2 linked regions of the Geotalea uraniireducens genome follow. Each later gene encodes a partner of the first gene's protein in a complex. Links are inferred from orthologs where the notes say so. Each region holds a gene or a part of one and is shown in the gene's direction. Other genes may lie near its edges.

What was found.
Region 2: the proteins of rpsG (region 1) and tig are in contact, whole or in part, in a crystal structure (PDB 3GTY), measured with the Thermotoga maritima proteins. The link is inferred for Geotalea uraniireducens from one-to-one orthologs. Residues at the interface, in WP_004081843.1 of Thermotoga maritima: Lys34, Lys52, Lys55, Glu59, Arg62, Gln63, Glu66, Asn67, Lys69, Val71, Arg95, Ala109, Lys110, Lys111, Gly112, Arg113, Pro114, Glu117, Glu121, Ile124, Ala125, Tyr127, Asn128, Asn129, Thr130, Gly131, Lys135, Asp139, Arg142, Met143; in WP_004081061.1 of Thermotoga maritima: Glu122, Val124, Val129, Leu130, Tyr133, Glu188, Gly259, Ile262, Tyr263, Glu266, Ser270, Glu273, Gln274, Glu277, Arg308, Gln311, Ile312, Ser315, Tyr316, Glu325, Arg329, Arg336, Leu363, Phe366, Trp367, Arg373, Leu377, Arg381, Leu384, Glu387.

Annotation. Positions count from the first base shown.
Region 1 is NZ_AP027151.1:3,450,791-3,457,260, reverse strand. Bases 1-2,807 are described here. They hold rpsG (30S ribosomal protein S7), read left to right. Parts: upstream 1-1,072; coding sequence 1,073-1,543; downstream 1,544-2,807. Other genes in these bases: fusA (elongation factor G), read left to right, coding at 1,578-2,807; rpsL (30S ribosomal protein S12), read left to right, coding at 678-1,049; rpoC (DNA-directed RNA polymerase subunit beta'), read left to right, coding at 1-546. In the rest of the region: more of fusA, read left to right, coding at 2,808-3,656; tuf (elongation factor Tu), read left to right, coding at 3,685-4,875; rpsJ (30S ribosomal protein S10), read left to right, coding at 4,894-5,202; rplC (50S ribosomal protein L3), read left to right, coding at 5,230-5,859; rplD (50S ribosomal protein L4), read left to right, coding at 5,886-6,470.
Region 2 is NZ_AP027151.1:2,490,374-2,496,925, reverse strand. The notes cover bases 2,522-5,410. They hold tig (trigger factor), read left to right. Parts: upstream 2,522-3,259; coding sequence 3,260-4,561; downstream 4,562-5,410. Other genes in these bases: clpX (ATP-dependent Clp protease ATP-binding subunit ClpX), read left to right, coding at 5,173-5,410; clpP (ATP-dependent Clp endopeptidase proteolytic subunit ClpP), read left to right, coding at 4,577-5,176; QMN23_RS11665 (XTP/dITP diphosphatase), read left to right, coding at 2,522-2,718. In the rest of the region: QMN23_RS11675 (DHH family phosphoesterase), read left to right, coding at 280-1,356; rph (ribonuclease PH), read left to right, coding at 1,415-2,131; more of QMN23_RS11665, read left to right, coding at 2,128-2,521; more of clpX, read left to right, coding at 5,411-6,426; lon (endopeptidase La), read left to right, coding at 6,445-6,552. UniProt on the Bacillus subtilis protein: Involved in protein export. Acts as a chaperone by maintaining the newly synthesized protein in an open conformation. Functions as a peptidyl-prolyl cis-trans isomerase.

The DNA of each region.
Region 1 (6,470 bases):
AACCCGCATGACATTCTCAGGGTCCTTGGCCTTAAAGAGCTGGCCAAGTATCTCGTCGACGAAGTCCAAGAGGTTTATCGCTTACAAGGGGTAAAGATTAATGATAAGCACATCGAAACCATCGTTCGACAGATGCTGCGCCGGGTGCGGATTAAAGAGGTCGGCGATACCAGCCTCTTGATTGATGACCAACTTGAGCGTTGGGTCTTTGAAGAAGAGAACGAACGAGTGCTTGCCAAAGGTGGCCGGCCGGCCATCGCCGAACCGCTTCTCCTCGGCATCACGAAAGCGTCTCTGTCAACTGAATCGTTCATCTCCGCGGCGTCTTTCCAGGAAACTACAAAAGTGTTGACACAAGCTGCCATTGAAGGTAAGGTTGACAGCCTTCGTGGCCTCAAGGAAAACGTGATCATGGGGCGTCTAATCCCGGCAGGTACGGGCCTTTCACGGTATCGCAATCTCAAAGTGGTTGCGGATCATTTGCAGGAACTCCAGGAAGTTGTGGAAGAACCTGAGGTGGAAGGGGAGTTTGACGAGGCCGAATAATGGTCGCGCCCTTGTATGGCTGTCTGTCTAGGTGTGCAAAAAAAGCTTGACAAGTAGATTGTTGCCTGATATTTTCATCGCTTCCGCAGGGGGTAGACCCTCGATGAGAAGTTGCTACTGGGAGAGTAAGGATGCCTACAATTAACCAGCTGATTCGCCTTGGTCGCGAAAGCAAAAAGGAAAAGTCGACTGCACCGGCTTTGAAGTGTTGCCCGCAGAAGCGGGGGGTCTGTACGAGGGTTTATACCACTACGCCGAAAAAGCCGAACTCTGCGTTGCGCAAGGTTGCCAGGGTGCGGTTGACCAATGGGATAGAGGTTACTTCCTATATTCCGGGGGTCGGGCATAACCTGCAGGAACACTCGGTGGTGCTGATCCGTGGCGGCAGGGTAAAAGACCTTCCTGGGGTGCGGTACCATATCGTTCGTGGTACGTTGGATTCCGTCGGCGTTAAAGATCGGAAGAAGAGTCGCTCCAAGTACGGCGCGAAGCGGCCTAAGTAAAAGTCTTTGGATGAGAGGGTGTTATGCCGAGAAGAAGAGAAGTAGCTAAAAGGGTGATCCTTCCTGATCCTAAGTTTAACGATAGGGTCGTGGCGAAGCTTGTTAATGTAATAATGTCTGACGGTAAGAAGAGTACTGCGGAGCGTGCGCTGTATGGTGCGCTTGATATCGTGGCCCAAAAGGTTGGCGAGGAAGCGGTCAAGGTTCTTAAAAAATGTCTTGATAATATCAAGCCGACCTTGGAGGTTAAGTCACGCCGCGTTGGTGGCTCTACTTATCAGGTGCCGGTTGAGGTTCGGGCAGAGCGGCGGGTTTCTCTGGCGATGCGCTGGCTTGTGCGTTATGCGAACGAGCGGTCTGAGAAGACGGTGACCGACAAATTGGCTGGGGAAATACTTGATGCCTATAATGGTCGCGGCGCTGCCGTGAAGAAGCGTGAAGATACGCATCGGATGGCAGAGGCGAACAGGGCGTTTGCTCACTACCGCTGGTAGTTTAATATAGTGTTTAGGTTTTTTGGAGGATTGTGTGGCTAGACTTGTGCCGTTGGAAAAAACAAGAAATATCGGGATTATGGCCCATATTGATGCAGGTAAGACGACGACTACCGAGCGTATCCTGTATTACACGGGGGTATCCCATAAAATCGGCGAAGTCCATGAAGGGACTGCCACGATGGACTGGATGGAGCAGGAGCAAGAGCGTGGAATTACAATTACTTCCGCGGCGACGACCTGTTTCTGGAATGATCATCGTGTGAATATTATTGATACGCCTGGTCATGTTGACTTCACGATTGAGGTTGAGCGTTCATTGCGCGTGTTGGATGGCGCGGTGGCCGTCTTTTGCTCGGTTGGTGGTGTTGAGCCTCAGTCCGAGACGGTGTGGCGGCAGGCTGATAAGTATGGCGTCCCCCGCATTGCCTTTATCAATAAGATGGACCGCGTTGGTGCTGACTTCTTCCGTGGGGTTGGGATGATTCGTGATCGGTTGAAGGCTAACCCGGTCCCTGTTCAGCTGCCGATCGGTGCGGAAGATACGTACCGCGGTGTGGTCGACCTTGTAGAAATGAAGGCGATCGTCTGGGATGAGGAATCTCTTGGTGCTAGGTACCACGAAGAGGAGATCCCCGCTGATCTTGCCGAGCTTGCTCACGAATATCGTGAAAAGATGATCGAGGAGGTTGCAACGCACGATGAGGCGTTGATGGAGAAGTACCTGTCGGGTGAAGAGCTTTCAGTCGAAGAGGTTCGCGCTGCGATACGCTATGCCACGATCAATATTCATATTTGCCCGGTGCTTTGCGGTTCGGCGTTCAAGAACAAAGGTGTGCAAAACCTTTTGAATGCAGTCGTTGATTTTCTGCCTTCGCCCGTCGATATCCCTGCCATTAAAGGGGTTGATTCCAAGACTGGGGATCAGATCGAGCGGAAAGCCGCTGATGATGAGCCGTTTGCAGCCCTGGCCTTCAAGATAATGACAGACCCGTTTGTTGGGCAGTTATGCTTTTTCCGTGTCTACTCGGGTGTTCTTAATTCGGGTTCCTATGTTTATAATTCCACCAAGGAAAAGAAAGAGCGCATCGGTCGTTTGCTGAAAATGCACGCGAACAAGCGTGAAGAAATTAAAGAAGTGTATGCCGGCGATATTGCTGCTGCGGTTGGTTTGAAATACACGACCACCGGCGACACGCTCTGCCCAGAGGATGCCCCGGTAATCCTTGAGTCGATTGAATTCCCTGAACCTGTCATTGCGATCGCCATTGAACCCAAGACTAAGGCGGATCAGGAAAAATTAGGGATCAGCCTGCAGAAGCTTGCCAGTGAGGATCCGTCTTTCCGGGTAAAGACCGACGAGGAGACTGGGCAGACGATTATTTCCGGGATGGGCGAATTGCATCTTGAAATTATTGTTGACCGGTTGATGCGCGAGTTCAAGGTCGAGGCGAACGTTGGTAAGCCGCAGGTTGCTTATCGTGAGACAGTTACGAAAAAGGTTAAGGTTGAAGGCAAGTTTGTTCGGCAATCGGGTGGTCGTGGTCAGTATGGCCATGTCTGGGTTGAGATTGAGCCGCAAGAGCCGGGCAAAGGCTATGAATTTGTTGATGCAATCAAGGGCGGTGTTGTTCCGCGTGAATATATTCCGGCTGTAGACAAAGGTATCCAGGAGTCTATGGATACTGGGGTTCTCGCCGGCTTCCCGACAGTTGACTTCAAGATCACTCTGGTCGATGGTTCCTACCATGAAGTCGACTCTTCCGAAATGGCGTTCAAGATCGCTGGCTCCATGGCATTCAAGGAAGCGGCAGCTAAAGCGTCCCCGGTTCTTCTTGAGCCGATCATGTCTGTTGAGGTCGTTGTCCCGGAAGAGTATATGGGCGACGTGATTGGCGATCTTAACTCGCGCCGTGGCCGGATTATGGGAATGGAAAGCAGGGCTGGCGCACAGGTCGTAAGTTCGATGGTGCCGCTGGCTCAAATGTTCGGGTATGCAACCGACTTACGTTCTGCAACGCAGGGCCGTGCAACCTACACGATGACTTTTGATCATTACGAGCAGGTGCCGAAGTCGGTGTCCGAAGAGATTATTGCGAAAGTTAAAGGATAATATTTTCCGTCGAGGGAGGGAATCCTAAATGGCAAAGGCTAAATTCGAGAGGACAAAACCGCACGTCAATATTGGCACGATCGGTCACGTAGACCACGGGAAGACGACGCTGACTGCTGCGATCACGAAGGTTCTTGCGGAACAGGGGAAGGCAGAGTTTCGTGCGTTTGATCAGATTGACAATGCTCCCGAAGAGCGTGAGCGTGGTATCACCATTGCGACCGCCCACGTGGAATACGAGACGGACAAGCGACACTATGCACACGTAGACTGCCCGGGTCATGCCGACTATGTTAAGAACATGATCACCGGTGCGGCGCAGATGGACGGCGCCATTCTGGTTGTCTCGGCCGCCGACGGGCCGATGCCGCAGACCCGTGAGCACATCCTGCTTGCGCGTCAGGTTGGGGTTCCGTACATCGTCGTGTTCCTGAACAAGGCGGACGTGGTTGACGATGCCGAGCTGCTGGAGCTGGTCGAGCTGGAGATCCGCGAGCTGCTGTCGTCCTATGACTTCCCTGGCGATGATATTCCGATCATCAAAGGTTCGGCGCTGAAGGCGCTGGAAGGCGACAAGGGCGAGCTGGGCGAGCAGGCGATCTTCAAGCTGATGGAAGCGGTCGACAGCTATATTCCGGAGCCGGAGCGGGCCATCGACAAGCCGTTCCTGATGCCGGTGGAAGACGTATTCTCGATTTCGGGTCGCGGTACCGTGGCGACGGGGCGCGTTGAGCGCGGGATTGTCAAGGTCGGTGAAGAAGTCGAGATCGTCGGGATGCGTGCGACGAGCAAGACGACGGTAACCGGGGTCGAGATGTTCCGGAAGCTGCTCGACGAAGGTCGCGCTGGTGACAACATCGGCGCCCTGCTGCGCGGAATCAAGCGTGAAGACATCGAGCGTGGGCAGGTATTGGCCAAGCCGGGTTCGATCACTCCGCACACCAAGTTCAAGGCGGAAGCATACATCCTGACCAAGGAAGAAGGTGGTCGTCATACGCCGTTCTTCAACGGCTATCGTCCGCAGTTCTACTTCCGGACGACGGACGTGACGGGTGTTGTGGACCTGCCAGCGGGGACTGAGATGGTAATGCCTGGTGACAACGTGGCGATGACGATCAACCTGATCACGCCGATCGCGATGGACGAAGGTCTGCGGTTCGCGATCCGTGAAGGTGGCCGTACCGTTGGCGCCGGCGTCGTTAGCTCCATTATTGAATAACGTTGTTACGAGGAAGAAATGCCAAGTCAAAAGATTAGAATCCGGCTCAAAGCGTTCGATCATAAACTTCTTGATCAATCTGTAGGTGAGATTGTTGATACGGCCAAGCGGACAGGTGCTCGCGTGGCTGGACCGATCCCTCTGCCGACGATTATCAACAAATATTGTGTGTTGCGTGGACCTCACGTTGACAAGAAATCGCGTGAACAGTTTGAGATTCGGACACACAAGCGATTGATCGATATTCTGGATCCGACCCAGCAGACGGTTGATGCCTTGATGAAGCTAGACCTGTCGGCTGGTGTGGATGTGGAAATTAAGCTTTAACGAGAATTCACAGATAGGATTGGAACCATGAAGAAGGGTTTAATAGCTAGAAAACTGGGAATGACTCAGATCTTCGCGGAAGATGGCAAGCGGATACCTGTTACGGTCGTTGAGGCAGGTCCGTGTGTGGTTGTGCAGAAGAAGACGGTTGAGTCTGATGGGTACAACGCCATCCAGGTAGGTTTTGCAGCTAAAGAGGCGAGCAAAGCCAATCAGGCGCTTATCGGCCATTGCCGCTCTGCGAAACAAGGAGTTTTTTCCTTTCTCCGTGAGTTTAGATTTGACTCGGTGGATTCCTATAATGTAGGTGATGTTGTCTCTGCTGATGTTTTTGCCGAGGGCGAGTTCGTAGATGTAACCGGAACAAGCATTGGTAAAGGCTTCCAAGGGGTCGTCAAGCGTTGGGGGTTTAGAGGCGGCCGCTCGTCGCACGGCTCGTGTTTCCACAGGGCACCGGGTTCGATCGGGAGTTCTGCTTACCCGTCCCGCGTATTTAAAAATAAGAAGATGCCCGGACAGCTTGGCAATGAAAAGGTAACTGTGCAGCGGTTGCAGATCGTGAGAGTTGATTCCGATAGTAATCTGCTTTTTATCAAGGGGGCTGTCCCTGGTGCACAGAATGGCATTTTGCTTGTTAAGGATAGCGTCAAGGCGTGAGAGAATAGTTGGCTCTGGAGATTCTTATGGCAACGATCGATGTATTCGACCTGAAAAAAAATAAAGTAGCTGAAATGAGCCTTGACGACGCCGTCTTCAATGGTGAAGTGAAGGAATACCTGATTCATGAGGCAATCAAGGTTCAACTTGCTAACCGGCGTGCTGGAACAGTGGCAGTGAAGAACCGTTCAGCAGTATCCGGCGGCGGGAAAAAGCCCTATCGTCAAAAAGGTACCGGGCAGGCGCGTCAAGGTTGTATCCGGGCTCCCCATTATGTCGGTGGTGGAGTGGCTTTTGGCCCTCAGCCAAAAGTTTACAATCTGTCAATGAATAAGAAAGCCAGAAAGGCTGCTGTAAGATCTGCCCTTTCGATGCTGTATAAGGGGAACAAGCTTTCTGTTGTTAATGCTTTTGATCTCCCCAGTATATCCACCAAATCGTTTGTCGGTGTTATGAAAGCGTTTGAGGTAGATAAGACGTTGGTTGTTTTGGATTCGCCGAATGCGAATCTTGAGCTCTCGGCGCGAAACGTAAAACATGTGAAGGTGGTCAAAGCCGACCAGCTAAGTGTTTATGATATCGTTCGCTACAATAATATCATTCTTACCGAG
Region 2 (6,552 bases), 960 kb from region 1 along the record:
ATGCAAAGGCCGGATGTTTGCGGAAAAATTCTACGATTTCGTGAGGTCCTTCGATGCGTGGAAGTGCACCTGTTGTGGCGAGGTAATCGATCCGACCATCCTTGCGAATCGTGCGAGAAACCAGAACGTGTTTCTTGGCTGATTAATAGTAGTTTGCGGTCGTAAAAAGAGGGGAAAGTCTACTTTCCCCTCTTTTTTTGTCTGCACAAGTCTGATACGAATCATGAGGCTGAGCGGCAGTTCTACTGGGTGGCTAATACTGGACTACTGGTGAGATTGATGGTTGAACAACGTTCGCTACAGACTACCAAGAAATTTGTTGATGAATTGTTAACTTGGGCAAGAGGGCGTGGGAAGATTCTGATAGTTGTTCATGATAACCCCGATCCCGATTGTCTTGCTTCTGCAATGGCATTACGGCATCTCTTCGTGATGAAGCTCAACCGGGAGGCAATCATCGCTTTTTCTGGGATGATCGGGAGGAGCGAAAATATCGTGATGGCCAAGGAACTCGAAATACCGTTGAAACCACTCACCATCTTGAATCTCCAGGATTTCTCCGTCGTGTGCATGCTTGATACTCAGCCCGGTACGGGCAATAATTCGCTCCCCTCTGGAACCAGGGTAGATGTCGTGATCGACCATCATCCCTTGCGTGAGACCAGCACGTTGTGCCACTGGGTTGATATCCGCGAAGATTATGGGGTGACAGCGACTATTTTGTATGAATACCTAGTTGTCCAAGACGTCCCGATCAGTACCAAGTTGGCTACCGCAGTCTATTATGCCATCAAGTCCGAAACACAGGATTTGGGCCGAGAGGCAAACAAGCCTGATCGGGATGCATATCTCCGGTTATTTCCGCTCGCCAACAAGAGACTTCTCTATGAGATTACCTATCCGAAACTACCGGTAGAGTATTTTCTTACGCTGAACCGTGCCATTGAAAACACTAGGCTTTATTCAAGCTTGTTGGTGACCGATTTGGGTGAACTTTCATTCCCGGAAATTGTTGCCGAAATGGCTGATTTGTTTCTCCGGCTGGAGAAGATTGAAGTCGTATTCGCTTCGGGTTGCTATAACAACGAAATCATTCTCTCTCTCCGCACCAATCGCTCCGATATCAATGCGGGAGAGCTCAGCAGGCGCATCGTCGCCGGTCTCGGACTTGCCGGCGGCCACGGCATGATGGCTGGTGGCAAGGTTTGTCTGGCAATGGGACGCGATGAGGTTGCCGAGCACCTTCTGCATCGGCTGCTCGCCGAGCTTTCCCTTGAAAAGGAGATTCCCGTAGCACTGGATGCCTCACACTACTCTCTTGGGGAAGACGCCGCCGCTAATCGGCTGGAGAGTTGACAGCCTAGCTTTGATCGTTTAACGTATAGCGCCCAATCCTGGTCAAGAGAGGTGAATTATGCGTGCGGATGGACGTGATGCTGCAAGTCTCAGGGATATCAAAATTGTCCGGAACTATATTAAGCATGCTGAAGGTTCGGTGTTGGTATCGTTTGGGGATACGAAAGTAATTTGTACCGCGTCAGTTGAGGCTAGTGTCCCGCCTTTTCTTCGGGGTAAAGGGAGCGGATGGGTAACCGCAGAATACTCGATGCTTCCCCGGGCTACCCATTCACGTTCGCCGCGTGAGGCGGTCAAGGGTAAAATCGGCGGCCGGACCCATGAAATTCAAAGGCTCATTGGTCGATCACTGCGGGCCGTCACAGATTTGACGCTCTTGGGAGAGCGAAGCGTTTTGGTTGATTGTGATGTCATTCAGGCCGATGGCGGGACACGAACAGCGTCAATAACGGGAGCCTATGTAGCTCTGGCCGATGCCTTGCGGGGGCTGGTCACTGAGGGGGCCATCGAAGCGATACCGCTACGTGAATCTGTCGCTGCTGTGAGTGTCGGCATTGTGAATGGCGAGGTTTTGCTCGATCTTAATTATCTTGAAGATTCGTCGGCTGAAGTAGACATGAATTTCGTGATGACATCCTCCGAGCGTTTTGTTGAAGTTCAGGGTACCGCAGAGCTCGAACCGTTTACGGTAAGCCAGATGGATGAGCTGCGTAACATGGCGATGCGCGGGATTCGTCAGCTGATTGCCATCCAGAATGAGGTTCTTGCAGAATGACACATCTTGTTATTGCCACGCGCAATAAGGGGAAAATGCGAGAGATTGCCGAACTCCTTGCCGGGATGGAGATTACGTTGCTGTCTCCCGATGACTTTGCCGAGTTTCCAGAGGTTGCTGAGGACGGGGAGACATTTGAAGAGAATGCAGTCAAAAAAGCCCGAAGTGCAGTTGTAGCTACCGGTCTTCCTTCTCTGGCCGATGATTCGGGTTTGATAGTTCCTCTCTTGGGCGGGCGCCCTGGGGTCTTTTCTGCCCGCTTTGCACGGGAAGGTGCATCGGACGGAGAGAATAACGATAAACTCCTCGCGGAACTGACGGGGTTTCCTTTAGCTGCGAGAAATGCGTCATTCTGTTGTGTAATTGCACTATGTTTTCCCGGTGGCGAATGCCTGATTTTCCGGGGAGAGCTTGCTGGGATGATTCTTGACCAACCGCACGGTAACGGGGGGTTTGGCTACGATCCGCTTTTCTATGTTGCCGATCAAGGGAAAACCCTTGCCGAACTGCCCAGCGAAGTTAAAAACCGGATAAGTCACCGCGGCAAGGCACTCGCTGAATTGAAAAAGTACTTGTTTTCTCCGTGATCGTATAAAATGCTTGCATGCCACGCACGGGTGTGTTAATTATACAAATTCCGACGGGGTGTAGCGCAGTCTGGCTAGCGCACCTGCCTTGGGAGCAGGGGGTCGGAGGTTCGAATCCTCTCACCCCGACCAGAACTGCGCCTGTAGCTCAGCTGGATAGAGCAACGGACTTCTAATCCGTAGGTCAGAGGTTCGAATCCTCTCAGGCGTGCCAAAAGAATAATATGGTGGCTATGGTGAAGGGGTCTAACACACATGACTGTGACTCATGCATTCGTGGGTTCAAATCCCACTAGCCACCCCATTTAAGACAAGCCCCGTGATAAACGGGGCTTATTCGTATGTGGCGCAGTTTTTTGCGAGAGTGGCGGAACTGGCAGACGCACTGGACTTAGGATCCAGCGGGCAACCGTAGGGGTTCGACTCCCCTCTCTCGCACCATTCTTAATCGTTTAGGGACCCCGCCGTTGCTCCTTTACTGCCTTCCGACGTAATTCCCCCAGGGGCTATAGACAAAATAAATCCATAAGAGAGGTTAACGATGACCAGTACCATCGAGACACTGAGCAGCGTCAAAAAGAAAATTTCCTTCGAAATCAGTGCAGAGCGGGTAGCATCCGAGATTGATAAGGTCTATGAGCAAATCCGGAAGCGGTCGGCGATTAAAGGGTTTAGAAAAGGGAAAGCTCCCCTCTCATTTATTGAAAAGCACTACAGTTCGGTTATGGAAGGGGATGTGCTGAAAAACCTTTTTGATGAGACGTATTTCAAGGCGTTGGCTGATCATAAGATTTTCCCGGTATCGCATCCGGTCATTGAGAGCGATGATGTGAAACGAGGCGAGTCTCTCAAGTATTCGGCAACCGTGGAAGTTATGCCCGAAATTGAGGTGAAGGATTATCTCGGCCTGGAAGTGAAAAAGGAGTTGTTTGTTGTCGATGATTCAGTTGTCGAGAAGCGTCTCGACGAAATGAGGGAAAATATGGCCCAGGTCGTGCCTGCAGGCGAAGGGGCACAGGTTGAACAGGGCCAATATGTAATAATCGATTTCACCGGGTATGTCGACGATAAGCCCTTTGAAGGAGGGAATGCTGAAAGTTATCAGCTGGAGATCGGCTCTGGGCGCTTTATTCCGGGGTTTGAGGAGCAAATCGTTGGTATGAAGTGCGGCGAGCAGAAGACGATCACCGTCCCGTTTCCTGAAGATTATTGGAACAAAGATCTTGCCGGGAAAGATGCCCGTTTTGATGTTACGGTCCGGGAGATTAAGGTTAAGGAATTGCCGGAACTCGATGATGAATTTGCGGCACAGTTCGGTGAGTTTGCCTCTTTGGCCGATTTGCGGGAAAAGATTGGTGAAGTGTATGAAAAACAGGAACTTAGCCGGATTCGGGCCGACCTTCAGGATAGGATTGTAAAGGCGATTATCGAAAAGAATGAAATTGAGGTACCGACGACATTTGTTGATAAGCAGCTAGAACTAATGCTTTCCAACACCAAGAACAGGCTTGCCGGTCAACGGCTTACCCTTGAGATGATGGGAATGGACGATGATAAATTCAAGGTACAGTATCGCGATGTTGCGGAAAGCCAAGTGAAGGGCTCGTTGCTGCTCGAAGCGGTGGCCAAAAAAGAGGCCGTTAAAGTCGAGCAGGCAGATATTGAGAAAAAGCTGCTGGAGATCGCGCAGGAAAGCGGCCAGGATATTGCTCGCATGAAGGAGTATTATGAGCAGAACCGTTCTGCCAAGGAAAATTTGGAAGCTCATCTGGCGGAAGAAAAGGTGATGGAATACCTCTTGCAAAATGCTGTCGTAACTGAAGTGCCTAAGGACCAACTTTAGAGACGGGGGAGAATCATGCTCGTACCGATTGTTGTTGAACAGACTGGCAGAGGGGAACGTTCCTACGACATATATTCGCGTCTGCTCAAGGATCGCATTGTTTTTCTCGGTGGCGCCATTGATGATTCCGTTGCGAATCTTGTTATTGCCCAGTTGCTGTTTTTGGAGGCAGAAGATCCCGATAAGGATATCCATCTGTATATTAATTCTCCCGGCGGTGTCGTGACGTCAGGATTGGCCATTTATGACACCATGAGGTATATCAAGGCCCCTGTTTCGACCATTTGCGTCGGGCAGGCCGCGTCAATGGGGGCTCTACTCCTTGCGGGCGGTGAAAAAGGAAAGCGTTTTAGCCTGACTCATTCACGGATTATGATTCACCAACCGATTGGCGGTTTCCAAGGCCAAGCCACGGATATCCACATCCATGCTCAGGAAATTCTCAAATTGAAGAAACGGCTCAATGAGATCCTTGCCGAAAGCTCCGGACAACCTCTGACCAAGGTGGAAAATGACACCGAGCGTGACTATTTTATGTCTGGTGAAGAGGCGAAGAACTATGGTATCATTGACGACATAATCGAGCGCAAGACGATCAGTGGAGGTCCTCGTTGAGTAGAAGAAATGACAGTAGCGATAACCTGACCTGCTCCTTCTGCGGAAAGAGCCAGGATGAGGTGAAGAAGCTCATTGCCGGCCCGACAGTATACATTTGCGACGAGTGTATCGAGTTGTGTAACGATATCATTGCCGAGGAGACAAAACTCGAAGAGGCAATGGGGCCGGATGTCAAGAAACTGCCGAAACCGCAGGAAATCAAGGAGGTCCTTGACGAGTACGTCATTGGCCAGGATCGGGCAAAAAAGATACTCGCTGTCGCGGTTTACAATCATTACAAACGCATTGAATCGATGGGCAAGCCTAGCGATGTCGAAATGCAGAAAAGCAATATTCTTCTCCTTGGGCCGACAGGTTCAGGCAAAACGTTGCTGGCCCAGACTCTGGCACGGATTCTTAAGGTGCCATTTGCCATGGCAGATGCAACTAATTTGACTGAAGCGGGTTACGTCGGTGAGGATGTTGAAAATATTATCCTTAATCTGCTTCAGGCAGCAGACTACGATGTAGAGCGGGCTCAGAAAGGGATCATCTACATCGACGAAATCGATAAGATTGCACGAAAATCCGATTCGCCATCAATCACAAGAGATGTCTCGGGAGAAGGGGTTCAGCAAGCACTGCTGAAGATTATCGAAGGAACTGTCGCCAGCGTTCCCCCCAAAGGCGGCAGGAAGCATCCGCAACAGGAATTTTTGAAGGTAGATACTACCAATATCCTTTTTGTTTGCGGTGGTGCCTTTGCCGGGCTTGAAAATGTGATTCAGCAGCGGATCGGTGTCAAGACGCTTGGCTTCGGCGCTGACGTGAAGAAAAAAATCGAGAAGCGTGCCGGTGAATTGCTGGCGGAAGTTACCCCGGAAGACCTGCTCAAGTTTGGCTTCATTCCGGAATTTATCGGTAGGCTCCCCGTATTGGCCACCCTTCATGAACTGGATGAAGCGGCCATGGTACAGATTCTCAAAGAGCCTAAAAATGCGCTTGTGAAACAGTATCAGAAGTTGTTCGAGATGGAGCATGTCAAGTTGAAGTTTACCGACGGGTCGCTGGTGGCGATTGCCCGGGAAGCGCTGAAACGTAAAACCGGGGCGCGGGGACTTCGTTCAATCCTAGAGAATTCCATGCTGGATATTATGTATGAGATTCCCTCCCAGACGATGGTGAAGGAAGTTGTCATTAACGAAGATGTAATTTACAACAAAGAAAAGCCGATCATTGTCTATGAAAACGTGGCTGAATCAGCCTAGATAGAGTCAAGGATATACATGGATTTTATTGAAGAGGATAGCAGCATGGCCAGAGGGGATCTGCAAAGATTCCCTCTTTTACCTTTAAGGGATATCGTTGTCTTCCCCCATATGGTCGTTCCACTT